3 regions of the Pantoea sp. SYBGC1 genome follow, and region 3 is predicted to be linked to each of the others. Evidence: predicted binding sites of a transcription regulator. Region 3 holds the regulator's gene; each other region holds the start of a gene.
The links. The regulator sigma-54, encoded in region 3, starts transcription at its own class of promoters, with help from an activator protein. The targets are predictions, from matches to a motif close to GTTGGCACANNTTTCGCTNT.
Positions count from the first base shown of each region.

Region 1: glnA (glutamate--ammonia ligase) is a predicted target of sigma-54. The motif match lies at 1,038-1,057, and genes of this name have one in related genera.
Region 2: AC2CF9_RS17290 (gamma-glutamyltransferase family protein) is a predicted target of sigma-54. The motif match lies at 1,416-1,435, and genes of this name have one in related genera.

Region 1 is NZ_JBXUNM010000011.1:12,229-15,508, reverse strand. Features, by position in the region: gene typA (ribosome-dependent GTPase TypA) at 1-765, opposite strand, end outside; gene glnA (glutamate--ammonia ligase) at 1,205-2,614, shown strand; gene glnL (nitrogen regulation protein NR(II)) at 2,792-3,280, shown strand, end outside.
Region 2 is NZ_JBXUNM010000014.1:43,626-46,905, forward strand. Features, by position in the region: gene AC2CF9_RS17280 (transporter substrate-binding domain-containing protein) at 1-314, opposite strand, end outside; gene hpxU (MurR/RpiR family transcriptional regulator HpxU) at 508-1,347, opposite strand; gene AC2CF9_RS17290 (gamma-glutamyltransferase family protein) at 1,517-3,103, shown strand; gene hpxX (oxalurate catabolism protein HpxX) at 3,116-3,280, shown strand, end outside.
Region 3 is NZ_JBXUNM010000004.1:290,727-294,006, forward strand. Features, by position in the region: gene lptA (lipopolysaccharide ABC transporter substrate-binding protein LptA) at 1-452, shown strand, start outside; gene lptB (LPS export ABC transporter ATP-binding protein) at 456-1,181, shown strand; gene rpoN (RNA polymerase factor sigma-54) at 1,230-2,663, shown strand; gene hpf (ribosome hibernation promoting factor) at 2,685-2,972, shown strand; gene ptsN (PTS IIA-like nitrogen regulatory protein PtsN) at 3,109-3,280, shown strand, end outside.

The DNA.
Region 1 (3,280 bases), on a different contig from region 3:
CAGCACTTTACCCACTTTCGCGTTGCGGGTTTTGCCTTCGCTGTCAATCACAGTAACCTGCTGGTTCGGCTTGATTTTACCGCGCTTGATGCGGCCGATACCGATAACGCCCAAATAGTTGTTGTAGTCCAGCTGAGAGATCTGCATCTGCAGCGGCGCATCAGCTTCAACCTGCGGCGGAGAAACGCGATCAACGATGGCCTGATACAGCGGAGTCATATCCTCAGCCATATCGGTGTGGTCCAGACCTGCAATACCATTCAGCGCTGACGCGTAAATGATAGGGAAGTCCAGCTGCTCGTCAGTTGCGTCGAGGTTAACGAACAGGTCAAATACCTGGTCTACAACCCAGTCAGGACGCGCGCCTGGACGGTCAATTTTATTGATAACAACAATGGGTTTCAGACCGTGAGCAAAGGCTTTCTTGGTTACGAAGCGGGTTTGCGGCATAGGGCCATCCATCGCATCAACAACCAGCAGCACCGAATCCACCATGGACATGACGCGCTCTACTTCACCACCGAAGTCGGCGTGTCCCGGGGTATCAACGATGTTGATACGGTAGTCGTTCCATTTGATGGCGGTGTTTTTTGCGAGGATGGTAATTCCACGCTCTTTTTCCAAATCATTGGAATCCATCACACGTTCAGTCGCTTCGGTACGAGCGTCAAAAGTACCAGACTGTTGCAGCAGTTTGTCGACCAGGGTGGTTTTTCCATGGTCAACGTGCGCGATGATGGCGATGTTACGCAAATTTTCGATCACAGCTTTGCCTCAGGCATTATAGAAATAACGCGGTATTGTACACGGATTAAGCGGAATACTGAACATGATCACAGTTTTCCCGACAATATTCTCGCGCTGCTGGTTTTTAGCACCATTAGCGGTGCAAATATCTGCACTCTGCTGGCTTTATGCACCATTTTAGTGCCACCAGCGCACCGTTTTGCACCATAATAAAGCAATGCGTCTGTTCTGGTGCAGCTGCTGATGCAATGCAGCGCGCCGCACAGCGCCATTTATCGCGCTAAAAAAAAGTTGGCACAGAATTCGCTTTATCTTTTTTAAGTGCAAACGACAGTGGCCTGATGGCTGAATAGCTTGCCGGGATCTTAGTCAGGGGTGGTCAGTAGTCGTGACACATTCCAGGCATTTTGAGTTCTCTCACCACGACAACAGATGACCATTTCCAGGAGAGTTGAGTATGTCCGCTGAACACGTTCTCTCGATGATGAACGAGCATGAAGTTAAGTTCGTCGATCTGCGTTTTACCGATACCAAAGGTAAAGAACAGCACGTCACCATTCCTGCTCATCAGGTTAACGCAGACTTCTTTGAAGAAGGCAAAATGTTCGATGGTTCATCCATCGGTGGCTGGAAAGGCATTAACGAATCAGACATGGTGCTGATGCCGGATGCCACCACTGCGGTAATGGACCCGTTCTTCGAAGATCCGACCCTCATCATCCGGTGTGACATCCTCGAACCAGGCACGCTGCAGGGTTACGATCGCGATCCGCGCTCCATCGCCAAGCGCGCTGAAGAGTACCTGCGCGCTTCCGGTATTGCTGACACCGTGCTGTTCGGACCTGAGCCAGAGTTCTTCCTGTTTGACGATATCCGTTTCGGTTCATCGACTTCAGGTTCACACGTTGCTATCGATGATATCGAAGCGTGCTGGAACACCGGCAAAGCGTACGAAGGCGGCAACAAAGGCCACCGTCCGGGTCTGAAAGGCGGCTACTTCCCGGTACCACCGGTTGACTCCTCTCAGGATATCCGTTCTGCCATGTGTCTGACCATGGAGCAGATGGGTCTGGTCGTAGAAGCACACCACCACGAAGTGGCTACGGCTGGTCAGAACGAAGTGGCAACCCGCTTCAACACCATGACCAAAAAAGCGGACGAAATTCAGATCTATAAGTATGTCGTGCACAACGTTGCGCACGCTTACGGCAAGACCGCAACCTTTATGCCAAAACCGATGTTTGGTGATAATGGCTCCGGTATGCACTGCCATATGTCGCTCTCTAAAGGTGGCGTAAACCTGTTCTCTGGCGATAAGTACGGCGGCCTCTCTGAAACCGCGCTGTTCTACATCGGCGGTGTGATTAAGCACGCTAAAGCGATTAACGCCCTGGCTAACCCAACCACCAACTCCTACAAGCGTCTGGTGCCGGGTTACGAAGCGCCGGTTATGCTCGCTTATTCCGCGCGTAACCGCTCAGCCTCTATCCGTATTCCGGTTGTTGCCAGCCCGAAAGCCCGCCGTATTGAAGCGCGCTTCCCGGATCCAGCGGCTAACCCATACCTGGCGTTTACTGCGCTGCTAATGGCTGGTCTCGACGGCATCATCAACAAAATCCATCCTGGCGATGCGATGGACAAAAACCTCTACGATCTGCCGCCAGAAGAAGAAGCGGAGATCCCGAAAGTAGCTGGTTCTCTGGAAGAGGCACTGAACGCGCTGAATGAAGATCGCGAGTTCCTGACCCGCGGCGGCGTATTCACTGATGACGCTATCGATGCTTATATCGAACTGCGCAAGCCAGATGTTGATCGCGTTCGCATGACGCCACACCCGGTTGAATTTGAACTCTACTACAGCGTTTAAATGGCCATTCACCTCTTTTGTCCGCCATGCCGGGCAAAAGAGGACAACGTTTTTTTGTTGCCGTGGAAACTTTAGCCCATCTCCGGATGGGTTTTTTTCACCGCAAAATTGCCGTTATCGGGGAGTTTTCCATCCCAAAACGCTATAGTGCACCCATTTGGTGCAGAGGATCGTGGTATGGTTGCTGGCTCACTGCCCGACGCGGGGCAGATTCTCAACTCCCTGATAAACAGTATTCTGCTGGTCGATGACGGGCTGGTGATCCACTATGCCAATCCGGCTGCGCAGCAACTGCTGGCGCAGAGTTCGCGCAAGCTGTTCGGTACGCCGCTGCCGGAGCTGACCGGCTACTTTTCGCTGAATATTGACGTGATGCGCGAGAGCCTGGCCGCAGGCCAGGGCTTTACCGACAGCGAAGTCACGCTGGTGGTCGACGGACGCGCGCACATCATGTCGCTGACCGCGCAGCGTCTGCCGGACGGCCTGATCCTGCTGGAGATGGCGCCGATGGACAATCAGCGCCGGCTCAGCCAGGAGCAGATCCAGCATGCTCAGCAGGTTGCCGCACGCGATTTAGTGCGCGGCCTGGCGCATGAGATTAAAAACCCGCTTGGCGGCCTGCGCGGCGCGGCACAGCTGCTGTCGCGCGCGCTACCTGACCCGTCA
Region 2 (3,280 bases), on a different contig from region 3:
TCCGCATTTTTCCCCATGCTGGAGATCACCAGATCGACTTTATCCGTCTGCAGATAAGGTACGCGGTTGGCGCTGGAGACCGGCACCAGCTGCAACTTCAGTTTCATCTGCTTTGCCAGATAGCGCGCCATATCGATGTCATAGCCCTGCGGCTGCAGATCGGTGCCCACTGATCCAAACGGCGGGAAATCCTGCGGCACCGCGATGCGGATCACGCCGCGCTTTTGAATATCCTGCAGCTGATCCGCCTGCGCGCTGCCTGCCTGAGCCAGTAAAAGCGCCGCACCCGCTACCGCCAGTAAAACCTTTTTCATTATGCACCCCGGTGTGTTGAACGTGAAACAAAAGATTCCTGAAAAGAACAATTGCAACTAATGTGCCAATCGAAGCGACAGACAAAAACCGGTGACAAACCGGCATGAAAGGGATAAACCGCAGGAAAAATCGGGTACTGGCGTACCCTGCTTCAGAGATTCAAAACGGTGCAGCGCACCATTTCAGTGCCCGCTATCGGTGTTCCAGCTCATCGAGATGCTGATAGAGATCGGCTATCTGATGAATGCGCTGCCGACCCTGCGCCAGAGTTTCATGCAGCAGCGCATTTGCCAGTAAATTGACCAGGCTCATGGCTGAAGCGTAACTGTCGAAAGCAGACACGCTGTCCAGCGGGGCACAAAGCTGCCAGCGTGCCACGCCCTGAATCCCCTGCGCCTGCGGCTCGGAGAGCGCCAGCAGCGGGATATCGCGCTGCTGCAGCTGCTGCATCAGCGGACGCAGCAGGCGCGGACGTCGCCGGAACGCCATCACCACCACCATATCGTCCGGGGTAATATCCACCAGCTCTTCGCCCAGCGTCTGGCCCGGCTGCGGCAGCAGTACCACGTGGGCACGCGCCTGCAGCAGCTGCTGACGCAGGTGCAGCGCCACCGGGTACGCGTTACGCATACCGACAATAAAGACGCGTTTTGCGCTGCCCAGCGCGGCGACGACGTCACTTAACTGCTGGCTGTCGATACGGTTGATCCACTGCGTCAGGTTCGCCATCTCCTGCTTATAGTGGCGCGCCAGCAGCGTGTTTCCCTGTACCGCGTCGCGGTTGTCGGTGAGCGGCATTCCGCTCTGCCGCAGGGTGCGCAGCTCATCGCGCATATCTTTATATTTTTCATAGCCAAGGCGCCGGAACAGCCGGCTTACCGTTGCTTTGGAGACGCCGCTTAGCCGCGCCAGTTCGGCACTGTTGTAGCTGATCAGGTCATCAAAATGGTCAAACACAAAGTCAGCAATGCGCTGCTCCTGAGGCGACAGCTGCGCGTACTGGCTGCGCAGACGTTCATCGAGTTGTTTCATGCGTTGTCCTGTAACTTTCGTTTCACCCTGCTCTAGCATAAATCGATCCAGCGCCTGCCGACAGAAAAAGTGGAACAGCTCTTGCTTATGTTTACGTCAGGGAATGCCGCCGCAGCGGGTTTGGCAGCTGTGTCGGATGGAGATGAGCAGAAATGAGCCGGGAACAATTATGATTCAGAGCAACATGGCCCCGCAGGGCATGGTCGTCACCCCCCATCATCTGGCGAGTGAAAGCGCCCTTGCCGTACTGCGCGACGGCGGCAGCGCACTCGAAGCGATGGTCGCCGCCGCCGCTACCATTGCGGTGGTCTATCCGCATATGAACGGGCTGGGCGGCGACGGCTTCTGGCTGGTGGTGCCGCCTGAGGGGGAACCGATTGCGATTGATGCCAGTGGCGCCGCCGGCTCGCTGGCGACAGTGCGTTTTTATCAGGGCCGGCAGACGATTCCGCATCGCGGGCCGGAAGCGGCGCTGACCGTCGCCGGCACCGTCAGCGGCTGGCAGGAGGCGCTGACCCTGTCACAGGAGCTGGGCCATGCGCCGCTGCCGCCACACCGTCTGCTGCGCGATGCTATCCGTTACGCTGCCGACGGCATACCGGTTACCGCCTCGCAGGCGGCCGCGACCGCCGCAAAAGCGCCTGAGCTGCAGCATCAGCCCGGCTTTGCCGCCACGTTTATGCCGGATGGCGGACCGCCCCAGCCGGGCAGCCGCTTTACCCAGCCTGCGCTGGCGGCCACGCTCAGCCAGCTGAGTGAAGAGGGGCTGGAGAGCTTTTACCGCGGCCGGCTGGCACGGTCGCTGGCAGATGACATGCACGCGCTGGGGATGCCGGTCACGCTGAACGATCTGCAGCAGCATCGCGCCCGGCGCTGCACCCCGCTCCACCTCGCGCACAGCGAAGGCGATATCTGGAACATGACGCCGCCGACGCAGGGGCTGGTGTCGCTGGCGATTCTGGGCATTACCGATCGTCTGGACATGGCGCAGGCTGATGAAGCTCAGACGCTGCACCGGATTGTGGAGGCGACCAAGCAGGCGTTCAGCCTGCGCGATCGGCACATCACCGATCCTCGCCATAGCGATACCGACGTGCAGGCACTGCTCAGTGCCAATCATCTTGCCAGCCTTGCGGCCAATATTGATGACCACCGCGCCGCGCCGTGGGGAACCGGACGCGGTCCGGGCGATACCGTCTGGATGGGCGCTATCGACAGCAGCGGGCTGGCGGTCTCTTTTATTCAGAGCATCTACCACGAATTTGGCAGCGGCGTGGTGCTGCCAGGCAGCGGCATCACCTGGCAGAACCGCGGCGCGGCGTTCAGCCTGCAACCCGATCATCTGCTGGCGCTGCTGCCGGGCAAACAGCCATTTCACACGCTTAACCCTGCCGCCGCCCGCCTGAAAGATGGTCGGGTCATGGTATATGGATCGATGGGCGGAGATGGTCAGCCGCAGACGCAGGCGGCCATTTTTACCCGTCACGTTATTCAGGGTATGCCGCTGCAGCAGGCGGTCAGTGCGCCACGCTGGCTGCTGGGGCGCACCTGGGGCGAGGCCTCTGACTCACTCAAACTGGAAGCGCGCGTGGCGCCGGAAACGGTGGGCCGGCTGCGTCTGCTGGGGCATCAGGTTGAGCTGCTCTCTGACTTCAGTGAAGTGGTGGGCCATGCGGGCGCCGTCGTGCGCCACACCAGCGGCATGCTGGAAGGCGCTTTCGATCCGCGCAGCAACGGCAGCGCAGCCGGTTTTTAACAGGAGAGACTCATGACCGAATCCGCAGAGTGGGCGAATTATGTCGCTCAGATGGAGCAGATCCTCGCACTGGATCTGAATGACGCACGTCGTGCTGAGCTGCAGCTGCAGCTCAGCCGGATCGCTGCTATCGCCGCGCCGCTGATGGCGCTGCCGCTGGACGATCGCCTGGAAGTG
Region 3 (3,280 bases):
CGGTCAATATCGACTCCGTTAATCAGGCGCTGGATCTGCAGGGCAACGTGGCGACCTTTACCGGCAATGTTATCGTCACGCAGGGCACGATTAAAATTACAGCGGATAAAGTCGTGGTGACCCGTCCCGGCGGCGACAGCAACAAAACGATTGTTGATGCCTATGGCAATCCGGCTACGTTTTATCAGATGCAGGACAACGGCAAGCCGGTTAAAGGCCATGCCGCTAAGCTGCACTATGAGCTGGCCAACGATTTTGTCGAGCTGACCGGTAATGCTTTCATTGAACAGCAGGACAGCAACATCAAAGGCGATCGCATCACCTATCTGGTGAAAGAGCAGAAAATGCAGGCCTATAGTCAGGGTCAGAGCAAACGCGTCACCACGGTGCTGGTCCCTTCACAGCTGCAGGATAAAAACGGTTCCGCTGCGAGCCCTAAAAAGAGTAACTGACCGATGGCAACTTTAGTCGCTGAAAATCTGGCCAAAGCGTATAAAGGCCGCCGCGTAGTGGAAGATGTCAGCCTGCAGGTTAAATCGGGCGAGATTGTCGGACTGCTGGGTCCTAATGGTGCCGGTAAGACCACAACATTTTATATGGTTGTCGGCATTGTCCCGCGCGATGCGGGCCGCATTATTATCGATGATGAGGATATCAGCATCCTGCCGCTGCACGCCCGTGCGCGTCGCGGTATCGGCTATCTGCCGCAGGAAGCCTCTATTTTCCGGCGGCTGAGCGTGTATGACAATCTGATGGGCGTGCTGCAGATCCGCGACGATCTGACCGAAGAGCAGCGCCAGGATCGCGCCAATGAGCTGATGGAAGAGTTCCATATTGAGCATCTGCGTAACAGCCTGGGTCAGGCGCTCTCCGGGGGAGAACGTCGCCGCGTTGAAATTGCCCGCGCGCTGGCAGCGAATCCAAAGTTCATTCTGCTGGATGAGCCGTTCGCCGGGGTTGATCCCATTTCCGTTATCGATATCAAAAAGATCATCGAACATTTGCGCGACAGCGGCCTTGGTGTCCTGATCACTGACCATAACGTGCGTGAAACGCTGGCCGTCTGCGAACGCGCCTATATTGTCAGCCAGGGCAATCTGATTGCACACGGCACGCCGGATGAAATTCTGGCAGATGAGCAGGTTAAGCGGGTTTATTTGGGCGAAGAGTTCAGACTCTGATAAGGTGTCGATTAACCCGATATTCGCTTAGGACATTCAAGCCGGATTATGAAGCAAGGTTTGCAACTCAGGTTCAGCCAACAGCTGGCGATGACCCCCCAGCTGCAACAGGCCATTCGCCTGCTGCAGCTCTCTACGCTTGAACTCCAGCAGGAGCTCCAGCTGGCGCTGGAGAGCAATCCGCTGCTTGAGCAGACCGATATTCATGATGAAGTGGACGCACGCGAAACGCAGGAAAGCGATACGTTAGATACCCGTGAGGCGCTGGAACAGAAAGAGATGCCTGACGAGCTGCCGCTGGATGCGTCATGGGATGAAATTTATACCGCCGGCACCCCTTCCGGCACCGGAACAGATTATCAGGATGATGAACTGCCTGTGTATCAGGGAGAAACCACGCAGTCGCTGCAGGATTACCTGATGTGGCAGGTGGAGCTGACACCGTTTACCGATACCGATCGCGCTATTGCAACATCCATTGTTGATGCGATCGACACGACCGGTTATCTCACCGTTACGCTGCAGGAAATTTGCGACAGTATTGGCGACGATGAGCTGACGCTGGATGAGGTGGAGGCGGTTCTCAAACGCGTCCAGCGGTTTGACCCGGTTGGCGTAGGCGCGCGCGATCTGCGCGACTGTCTGCTGGTTCAGCTATCGCAATATGCGACTGACACTCCTATGCTAAAAGAGGCGCGCCTGATTGTCAGTGAACATCTCGATCTGCTGGCTAATCACGACTTCCGCAGCCTGATGCGGGTGACCCGTCTGAAAGAAGAGGTGCTGAAAGAGGCGATGCTGTTGATACAGTCGCTCGATCCGCGCCCCGGACAATCGATCAATACGGGTGAACCGGAATATGTTATTCCGGATGTGCTGGTGCGCAAAGCGGGCGCACGCTGGATAGTGGAACTGAATGCTGAAAGCCTGCCGCGTCTGCGAATCAACCAGCACTATGCCGCCATGGGCGGCTCAGCGCGCAGCGATAGCGACAGCCAGTTTATTCGCAATAATCTGCAGGAAGCGCGCTGGCTCATCAAAAGTCTGGAGAGTCGTAATGACACTCTGCTCAAAGTTACCCGCTGTATCGTTGCGCAGCAGCAGGCGTTTTTTGAGCAGGGCGAAGAGTATATGCGTCCGATGGTGCTGGCAGATATTGCGCAACAGGTTGATATGCACGAGTCCACCATTTCACGTGTGACCACGCAAAAATATCTGCACAGTCCGCGTGGTATTTTTGAGCTGAAATATTTTTTCTCCAGCCATGTCAGCACGGAAGGCGGCGGCGAAGCCTCGTCTACGGCTATACGTGCGCTGGTAAAAAAACTGGTCGCGGCAGAAAATCCCGCAAAACCCTTGAGCGACAGCAAACTGACCGCCATGTTATCTGAACAGGGTATTATGGTAGCGCGACGTACGGTTGCGAAGTATCGCGAGTCTTTATCTATACCGCCATCAAACCAGCGTAAACAGCTGGTCTGACCGAACTGAGAAGGAAGACCTATGCAGCTAAACCTTACCGGACTGAATGTCGAAATCACTGACCCGCTGCGCGAATTTGTGAACAGCAAATTTGGCAAACTTGAACACTATTACGATCGCATCAATCAGGTTTATATTGTTCTGAAAGTGGAAAAAGTGACTCAGATTGCAGAGGCAACTCTGCACGTTAACGGCGGTGAGCTGCACGCCACAGCGGAAGCGGAAGATATGTACGCGGCCATTGACGGGCTGGTTGATAAGCTGGCACGTCAGCTGACCAAACACAAAGACAAACTGAAAAAACACTAATCTTCACGTTTGCAGAGCGCTGACCCGTTCAGCGCTCAGGGAAAAATGGGGCAGAAAAGCGCCCCGTTTTATCATCTGCGCAAGCGCCAGCAGAGCTTTAGCTCTGTGGCTATGTGAACTCGCAAGTGAAACCACGATGAACAACGATCTGACACTGGAATTGAGCTCGGTTCTGACGCCTGACTGCACCCGCAGCGGCGTACACTGCCAGAGTAAAAAACGCGCGCTGGAGATTATCAGCGAACTGGCAGCTAAGCAGCTCAATCTGCCGCACCAGACGCTTTTCGAAGCGATTCTGACCCGCGAGC